3 regions of the Dehalobacter sp. genome follow, and region 2 is predicted to be linked to each of the others. Evidence: riboswitches for the same ligand, from Rfam matches in the RefSeq annotation. Region 2 holds a riboswitch; each other region holds the start of a gene.
What was found. Region 2 has a riboswitch for cyclic di-GMP ahead of OKX56_RS06740 (golvesin C-terminal-like domain-containing protein). Riboswitches for the same ligand answer to the same signal wherever they lie in the genome.
Positions count from the first base shown of each region.

Region 1 (3,284 bases), on a different contig from region 2:
TCGGAATGTTTTTTCATAATGCTCCATTCTTCCGGGGTCAAGTCACCTTGTTTTTTTAAGATTTCCCCCGGAACACCGATCTTGCCGATATCATGCAGCATTGCAACTTGGACCAATTCGACGATCTCTCTTGGGGACAGGCCGATCTGACTGCCGAATTTACTGACCAGACTTTTCAGCCTCATGACATGGGCTTCCGTCTGATAATCTTTTTCCCAGAGCAGTTTTTCCAGGAACTCGATGATGGCAAGGCGGGATTTCTTGCTTTCATTTAATTTGTTGCTATACATTTTTTCCTCAGCCTGGCTGATCATTTTTGCCAGGGGTTGTTCCCTGTTCTCATAAACCGTCAGGCCAAACGAGATATCTATTGGTACCGTTTGCGGGCGGGAGATTTTTAAATTATTTTTAATATTGTTTAAAAACACGCCGGCCTGATCAAGCGGCACACCAGGCATGATAATGATAAATTCGTCCCCGCCCCATCGGATAATCACATTCTCAGTGCCGATCGTCTCTTGCATGATTCTGATCCCGTCAGCAAGCAATTCATCCCCTTTTTCATGACCAAAGGTGTCGTTGATCAGTTTCAGACCATTAAAATCCCCCATGGCCAATGTTGCAGGCATGAGGGTTTTATCAAGGAAATCTTCCAGCACATTTTCAAAATAGGTACGGCTGTAGGCCCCCGTTAATTTATCATAAATGACAAGTTTTCTGATATTTGCTTCTTTGCTTTCGAGCTCCTCCCGGATGCTTTGAAAATACAGGGCCTGCATATTAAGATAAGCAAGCAGACCAACAACACCGGCAACTAAATAACCTACAGACGGTGAAATAACGTTAATTAATTTGCACAACGGATAAAGTAAAATCGACAAGGCCCAAAAAATATAGGTATAGCCAAGTATTATTCGGATCGGGCCTTGTGGTGTTTTTGCTTTTAAGCATGTCATAGCAGCTTTGGATAATAATGCAATGATCCAGACAACAGATAGAAGTAAAAGAGCGGTTGCCGAGATTCCCTGAACAGCAATACATATAAAAGCAACGATCAGAAAGCCCGTGCCGATATCCCAAAACACCGGGTAGCTTCTGCTAAAAAACAACAGCGTACCCTTGAATATCAGCCAGTACCCTGCGATCGAAGAGGCATAGTTGATAATCTGAAGCACCACGGACGGGCTGTCGGTTTCCAGCAATGCAGTTCTGGAAAGATAGGTTATCATGAGCATCAAGACAGAAAGACTCCATGCTAAGAAATAATGTTTCTTCTCGGAAAAATATAAAAATCCGTAAGATATCAACAAGACCAGGGTAATTGAAATACTGGCTGCAACGATGGAATCCGCTGTCATATTAAATCCCCTCCTCAGAAAAAAAAATCGCGGCCAAAGCAGCCGCGGTTTTCATCTTCTGTGTGCAACCCGACTGTCAATATGCTTCAGCACTTAGACTCGTAGCTTTGCGTCCCTGCTTTTCAACAGGTTTGCCAATGGATCATATGATTTTAACTCAATTATAGTAAAATACACGAAATCTGTCAATAAATGTATGAATAATCAATAAATGTATGAATATTCAGAGTCTGACTATTCATACATTTATTGATTAATATTATGCAATAGATATTATCATCCAGATCAGATTCTTCTTACATGGTTTCCAAATTTAGTTCATGTTTTTTTCCTTTGGATGATCAGGATCAGACCTGCCAGAATCAGCAGGATCGGGACCACCAGGCCTAGATCTATATAGCGCTGAATTGACGTTACAAACATCCCAGTAAAGGATATGCACGCTAGAGCGGTTAGAATAAAAACAGGCACCAGCAGACCGCGCGGGCGTCCGGAAAATAAATAGAGTTGAAATAGACCGACTGCAACAGCCAGCGGATAGACCGGCCAGGTATATCCGGAAAATTGCCAGTGTGTAAAAGTCTCAAAGATGAACAACAGACCAATAACGGTAAGGATACCACCGGGAACTAGCAATCCGGGGCTTTCTTTCTTACTGAAATAGTTGAATTCAAAAGCAAGCCCGAGAATAAGGATCAATACCGGCCAAAGAAATTCCATACTGAAGATTTGCCAGTTGCCAAGATTATCTATAAGCAGCAAGCCTCCTGTAAGGATTAGAATGATTCCCCAAAATAAGCCGCTTTTGTTCATATAGAGCCTCCTCTCACCTTATAAAGGTTAATAAGATACTCGAGATTTAAGAACTACAAATTCGTGTTAGATAATGGATTATTTTGATAAATAAAGTTCCCCGTCGTAGGAAGAAATCCTTCCATATAGATCAGGCCGGCGGTCTCTAAAGATCCCCCACTCCAGCCGCTGAACCTCGAGCTGGTCCAGATCAAATTCCGCGATTAGAACCGCTTCTTCGTTTCGTCCAGCCTCCGCTATCTTATTACCCTGCGGTCCGGCAATGAAAGAAGAACCATAGAAGGTGATTTTGGAATCATCCTCTTCCTCGACACCAATCCGGTTGGATGCGACCACAGGGATCAGGTTCGCGGCAGCATGGCCGAGCATGCAGGCCTGCCAATGGTCTTTGGAATCGATCGCCTGATCCATCGGTTCTGAACCGATGGCTGTCGGATATAACAGGATCTCCGCCCCCATCAGGGTCATGCAGCGGGCAGCTTCCGGGTACCATTGATCCCAACAGACGCCGACTCCAATCTTGGCGTAGCGCGTTTGCCAGACTTTAAAGCCTGTATCACCGGGGTTAAAATAGAATTTTTCCTCATAGCCCGGCCCGTCGGGGATATGACTCTTTCTGTATTTGCCGAGGATCTCACCATCGGCATCAATCACGGCAATCGTATTATAGCGCGCGTAGTTTTTCTTCTCATAAAAACTGATCGGCAGGACGATCTCCAGCTCTCTGGCAATTTTCCGGAAATGTCTGACTGCTTGATTATCTTCTAGCTCTGCTGCATAAAGGTAAAAATCCGATTTTTCTTTCTGACAAAAATACGGGGTTTCGAACAACTCCTGCAATAGGATGATCTGCGCGCCCCGGGCTGCTGCCTCCCTGACCAGTGTCTCCGCCCCCGCAATATTTTCTTCAACGTTACTGGTGCAGCGCATCTGGGTTGCTGCCACTTTGACGTTTCTCATCGTTAATATTCCTTCCCAATGCCTGATTTCGGTGTGTTCTGAACCTGATCTTACAGGTGTTTCTACTATTTTGTTAATTTGTATGCATTTTCTATTTTACATGATGCAGAAAAAAACCACAACGCAGAAGAGCGCAACATATAACAGATGTAT
Region 1 is NZ_JAPDHR010000055.1:19,403-22,686, reverse strand. Features, by position in the region: gene OKX56_RS13660 (diguanylate cyclase) at 1-1,358, opposite strand, end outside; cyclic di-GMP riboswitch class I at 1,419-1,504, opposite strand; gene OKX56_RS13655 (LiaF transmembrane domain-containing protein) at 1,677-2,171, opposite strand; gene aguB (N-carbamoylputrescine amidase) at 2,250-3,131, opposite strand.
Region 1: it holds a riboswitch for cyclic di-GMP, as region 2 does, so the genes downstream of both, OKX56_RS13660 (diguanylate cyclase) here and OKX56_RS06740 (golvesin C-terminal-like domain-containing protein) in region 2, are expected to answer to the same signal.

Region 2 (3,284 bases):
TTTCCTGACTCGGTTATTGTCGGAACCCACATGGCCCATTTGCCTTGATCGGCTCCGACGGTACCGTCATTAAGAATGTTGCTGCCGTAATAGCCGATGGATTGTGTAGAGATGGTCCAAGTGGAATTGCTCATAAAGCTGCTGTCGGTATTGTCCACAATAATAGGGGCTGTAGCCGATGCAGGAATGGTTTGTGTGAGTTCAGCGGTTGATGGTGTTAATTCACTCGCTGAGGGATTGTTGGTTACGGGAATTAGGGGGATGTCCTGATAGGCAGAACTGGCTACCTTAAGGATATTGCCTGTAGAAGCGGCCACAGTTGCGGAATCGCAGCCTAGACCGAAGTAAAAGTCGCCATTCATTTCTTCAAAGGATCTGACAAAGGTGTCTGTATTAAAACGGAATACTTCGTCCCAAGTTTGAAGATCGGTGGTTTGGTAGACGACACTCGTGTAATTGCCGGCAGAATTTTTCACATTGGTTAACGCATACAGACTGTTGCCTCTGATGAGCAGATCTGCAGGGACAGCCGAAGTCTCAGGGAATATCACCTTTGTGGATTCATTGATGCTTTTGGCAATATACATAGAATCGGGAAGCCAGTGAGAGGTGGTGATCCGGTTATTTAGATATACAAGTTTATTTTGGAAGGTTGTAGGTTTTTTCATATAGTAGACGTAGGACGAAGTGAGGCCATTGGCGAAATTGGTTGAATAGATCTGTCTAGCGGAGCTGCTGTCAGTGATTCCAAGCATTGAGACATACTTGGTGTATGATGTCGTGATCGAAGTTGGCTTCATGTACATCATCTTTCCTGAAGCATACAGTGTTTGATTCAACTCAAAGAGGGAAGTGGCCCAGGAACCATAAAATGTAAAGCCAAGAGGAACCCGGCTGGTCCAAGTTTTCCCCATATCATTGGAGACAAGAACTTCGCCCCAACCTGTTTTACTGGTTCCGCAGGCTGCATAAAGCTGACCGTTATAGAGTGCCATGTCGAAAACATGAAGTGCATTCGGAATGGTTGCGTTTTTGAGCCATTGGTCATTATCTTCAAGGGTATAGAAATTGCCATTGTTCCAATCTCCCCGTGAATCGGTGCCAGGGATGTAGAGTTTGCCGTCCAGTACTTTATATTGGGCGATTTCCTCTTCATCAACGGTATATTGCGTGATGAATTTTTGGGCGGATGGCTCATAGTAGATGACCGGGATCGGACCGGCGTTCGTATTAAAATCACCATGGGCGAGATAAATACGGTTGTTATAGACCTGCATGTCCCAGACATTCTTGGCAAAAGTAGCTTTGTTGAACGGGTTTCCCAGTAATTCCACCTGGGGGGTTACATCTTTAACTGTAGTCGCAGCAGAAACCATTTTGTCGGTATGAACAGCGAAGCACGTGTTCACAATAAGTGTGAAGCTGAAGATTCCAGCGGCGATTTTTGTGATACGTTTCTTAATCATTGGTCTCTTCCTTTCCAAACTAGATAAAAATACAAAAAGCAACTGGTTCCCCAGCTGCCGCCAGCTTAGTTTTTTTATATTCATTCTAGCTGAAAAAACAGATGACTATATAAAAACTAATTTGGCAACTGGCTGTCATAGGGAATCCCCTTAGACCCTTTAGCTTTGCGCCACAGCCTTTCGACTGTTTTGCCTTGAGCAAATGTTTTGTAGATCATTCCTTTCATCTCCTATTTTATTCCCAGTTGGAAAATAACGCGATAATTTACGTTATTTTGTTAAATTTATGTATTTTTTGTAATAAACTTACTTAAAGTTACTATATCAAGCCGAATGACAAAATTCAATAGGATAAACGGACTAGGGTATTGGGATTTTGTCCTATTTAAAAAAAGATAATATCTTAGCGAATATTACATAAAAAGAATTATCAAGTAGAAATTTTAACGGAACTATGGCACTATAATAGTATGTTCCCAAAATATCAGGAGAAAAGAATGATTATTCAAGATGAAATTAAAAAAGGAATAGTTTTTGTTCGCTGGATAAAACCGGATGTTCTCCCCTTTCTTCCCAGGCTCATCGTCATTCTGCTGATTACTTCGACAGGGGCACTTTTCGGTGTTGCAAACGCCATACTCTCCAAGCATATGATTGACTACGCGATTGCAGGAGAACTGGCTTATGCCGGTATGGCCGGTGCTGCTTTAGGCGGTGCGATACTTCTTAATATCATGTTATCGATTGCCGGGTCACTGCTTTCTGTACGCGTCAGCGAAGGCTTTTCCAACGCCCTGAGGCAGCGTTTTTTCAAAAGGATGATGGTGACAGAATGGCTGCCGCTTTCGAACTATCATAGCGGGGATCTGATGACACGGTTGACAAGTGATGTCAATAACATCTCCAGTTGTATTATTAGTGTGATCCCGGGTATTGTGGCATTAGGCGTGCAGTTAGTGGGTTCTTTTGTAACCTTGCTTTATTATGAGCCGCGATTGGCAGTAATTGCGTTCATACTGGGACCTTCGACCGTGTTGTTCAGCCGGATCTGGGGCCGAAAGATGAAGAACTTGAATCATAAAGTGCAGGAATCGGAGAGTATCTACCGCTCGTTTATTCAGGAAGCCATCCAAAATTTCATCATTACGAAAGCGTTTCGGTTGGAAAACAGAAATACAGATACCTTGCAGGGATTGCATCAAAACCGTATGAAGTGGGTGATTCAGAGAAACAAGACGACCTTATCTGCCAATACGATCATTTCGCTGGGATATTGGACAGGTTACCTGGTTGCGTTTGGCTGGGGGATCGTCCGTTTGTCTCAAAAGGCAATCTCCTATGGGACATTGACTGCTTTTCTGACATTGGTTCAGCAAGTTCAAGGGCCTTTTGTCAGCTTGGCCAGGGCCTTTCCGCAAATCATCGCGATGCTGGCGTCAACGGAGCGACTGCAGGAACTGGAAAAGATCCAAATGGAGAGGCGGGAAGGGCAGGTCCCGCAAGAGAAGGATGTCGGTATTCGTTTCCGTCAGGTTAGCTTCTATTATTCAGATGAGAAAGAAAAACCGGTCTTGGATAAGATTTCGGTGGATATAGCACCCGGTGAGATGGTAGCCTTGGTAGGGTCTTCGGGGGTCGGAAAAACGACGTTGATCAGGCTTCTGCTGGCTTTGGTCAGACCTTCGGATGGCGAGGTCTATTTTACAGATGCGATCGGTCGGAAATATGAAATTACTGCTGTGACCCGGGATTGGATTACCTATGTTCCGCAAGGAAATACATTGTTCAGTGGGACCATTGCCGACAACCTGCGGAGCG
Region 2 is NZ_JAPDHR010000019.1:5,833-9,116, forward strand. Features, by position in the region: gene OKX56_RS06740 (golvesin C-terminal-like domain-containing protein) at 1-1,466, opposite strand, end outside; cyclic di-GMP riboswitch class I at 1,587-1,670, opposite strand; gene OKX56_RS06745 (ABC transporter ATP-binding protein) at 1,964-3,284, shown strand, end outside.

Region 3 (3,284 bases), on a different contig from region 2:
TCTAGATCCTGGGATCCTGGAAGAAATCATTGAACCTTCTGTACAGAACCCGACAGACAGCACCTCCCCTCCTCCTTTTATCAGCTATGTTACCTTCAACCGTCTCGGGCTTACCATGCAGAACCTAAACAAGATTTTGGATTCAGACGAAGATTTTGAAATGCATATCATCGACTGCAACTCCAAAGATGATACCTGGAATTATATCAAAAGCCTTCAGGACAAAAGAATTAAATCCAAAACACGCTTGAAGGTTAACCGGGGGCCGATCTATGTCCTGAACTACAACCTCAGAAAGAGAAAGCCCAACCAGTATTTCTTCACGATTGACAGCGATGTCTATATCAAGACCAAAAACTGGCTGACCAGGTATATGGAAATATTTGAAGCTTTTCCGGAAGTGGGTCTCTTAGGAACCATGCGGGATAACCCTTATCCGAGATTTCTCCCTCCCGTCATTCCTCAGGTCAAGAATGATCTATCCTATCTTCAGCTGAGAAATGCCGGCATTGATGTAATCATGGATTTTATTCCGGGATGTCTTCAGGGGTTACGGCCTGAGCTCATTGACCGGATCGGTTATTGGAATGAGGAATGCGGGTATGGCGATGCTGAATTATCACCAAGGATTGTGCATTATACTCCTTTCAAAGTCGGCTTTGTCACGACCGTGGAAATTGATATGACCCAGTTCATCGGCTGTGACAAGTGTCAGGCCCAAAGCCTCTGCACGCTGAACAGAAGCATAAAAACCTGCTTTATGCTGGCCAAGCAAGCCAACAGTAACGAAAGCTTTGCCAAAAAGGCCAAATGGAAATACCTCGAAATATTTCAAGAGCTAGCCGATGGAAAAAGAACAGCCTATTGCACTTCACTTTTGGACCCTGCATCCCGGGAAGGGAATTTGTACCATGATGCCTGGGCACTCGAGAATTTTGAATATTATTTGAGAAGATCGAACTGATCTTTACAAAATATGAACGGAGATGCTATACTTCTTTTCTGGACACAATCCAGTTGATCAGGATTTTTCAGATTTGCAAATAAAATATAATATGATTTTTAATGTGTTGGGGCAAACTTCACGAAAGTGAAGGACGCTAAAGTTATGGGTCTAAATCAGGGAATTTGAAATGCATGCAATACAAAATGAATGGAATCCAAATGCATTTCCAGGATATTCTGACAGGATTGCCAGACTACAAGGATTTTGAACTTCTCAGGGAAGAGCAGTTCCTTTTATGGATCTGCTCTTTTTTATTTCAACTATTTTGGTATATTCTAACCGGTTAGGCCAATAAAAATTGACCACACTAATGATGGAGGTGCACGATTCATGACCTTGATTCTGACCCTTGTTATTTTTGTAGCTACGTATGCACTAATCGTAACGGAGAAAATCCCGCGGGCTGTCGCCGCGGCCCTCGGTGCCTGTCTCCTGATTCTTTTGGGTGTATTCCCGCAGGAAACTGCTGTGGAACACATCGACTGGAATACGCTGGGCTTACTTATCGGCATGATGATCATTGTCGATCTGACCAGACGTTCCGGTGTCTTCGGCTTTCTGGCTATTTGGGTCGCCAAGAAAGTCAAAGGCAATCCAATCAGACTGCTGATCTCTTTGGCTATACTGACTGCCGTTTTATCGGCTTTTCTGGATAACGTGACGACTGTTTTGCTGGTCGTTCCGGTTTCCATTGTGATTGCTGAAACCTTGAAATTAAACCCAATACCTTTTTTGATTACCCAGATTCTAGCCAGCAACATCGGGGGAACCGCGACCCTGATCGGTGATCCGCCGAATATCATGATTGCCGGACCGGCAGAGCTTACTTTTATGGATTTCATGGTGAACCTGGCACCTGTGACGATTGTGATCTTGGCTGTTACCCTATTGGGCTTTTATTTTCTTTATCGCCAAAAGCTAAAGACCGATAAGGAATCCATCGCCCTGCTGCTGTCGCAAAATGAATACGACTATATTAAAGACTGAGCCCAGCTCAAAAGAAGCCTGGCCGTGCTCGCTCTGACCATTGTCGGTTTTATGCTGCACGCCGTCATCCATGTTGAGACCGCTACGATTGCGCTGGCCGGAGGCATGCTGCTCATGGTGCTGAGCCATGAGGAACCGGAAGAGGTATTTCTGGCGATTGAATGGCCGACGATCTTCTTCTTTACCGGATTATTCGTTTTAGTTGGAGGATTGGTCGAAGTCGGCGTCCTGGATAAGATTGCTGAATGGAGCCTTGGGCTTACCGGCGGTGTACCGGTCGTCATGGCGATGCTGATTGTCTGGCTTTCCGCTATTTTTTCAGCTTTCGTCGATAATATTCCATTCGTGGCCACCATGATTCCGTTGATTCAAAAAATCAGGGTCCTCGGCGGGCTGACCCCAGAACAGCTCCAGCCGCTCTGGTGGTCTCTGGCTCTGGGCGCCTGCCTGGGCGGAAACGGCACAATTGTCGGTGCCTCGGCCAACGTCATTGTCTCAGGGATTGCCGAAAAAAACGGCTATACGATCAGCTACAAAAAATACTTCCTGATCGGATTTCCGTTCATGATTCTATCCATTGTGATCGCCTCGGCGTATATTTTGCTGCGGTACTATTAGATTCTTTCTCTCTCTTCAAAATGAGTATGAAGCAATCTATGGGCAGTGTCACTGAAAGGCTGGCCCAGATATTCCTGATAAAGTTTTTGGATTTCTGAATTCTCATGAGATTTTCTGATCTTTTTATTTTTATCTTCCTGATAGATGGCTTCCTGACGCTTGCGGACAATTTCAAAATTGCCGTGATGGTAGGGCTGCCCACCTCCGGCAACACAGCCTCCGGGACAAGCCATAATTTCAATGGCTTCGTATTGATTCTTACCGTCTCTGATTTCCTCAAGCAGGGTCCGGGCGTTTCCGAGCCCGCTGGCAATGCCTATCCGTAGCATCTTGTCGCCGATTTGAACTGTGGCCTTTCGCAAGCCTCCATCTCCCCGGAGCTGCTCGAACTCAACTTTCTGTAATTCATCACCGGTCAGCCACTCATAAGCTGTCCTGAGCGCAGCTTCGATAACCCCGCCGCTGGTCCCGAAGATCACTGAGGCTCCTGTGGTTTCACCCAATGGTTTGTCATATTCACTCGAAGGCAGATTGATAAAATCCAGACCGGCTTCCTTGATCATTAGGCCAAGTTCCCGGGTCGTGACGACAATATCGACGTTATTATGCTCATCCTTAGTTAGTTCCGGACGCTTGGCCTCGGCTTTCTTGGCAATACAGGGCATGACGGAGA
Region 3 is NZ_JAPDHR010000016.1:8,863-12,146, forward strand. Features, by position in the region: gene OKX56_RS06280 (glycosyltransferase family 2 protein) at 1-964, shown strand, start outside; cyclic di-GMP riboswitch class I at 1,065-1,150, shown strand; partial or broken gene OKX56_RS06285 (ArsB/NhaD family transporter) at 1,337-2,611, shown strand; gene OKX56_RS06290 (NADH-dependent [FeFe] hydrogenase, group A6) at 2,608-3,284, opposite strand, start outside.
Region 3: it holds a riboswitch for cyclic di-GMP, as region 2 does, so the genes downstream of both, OKX56_RS06285 (ArsB/NhaD family transporter) here and OKX56_RS06740 (golvesin C-terminal-like domain-containing protein) in region 2, are expected to answer to the same signal.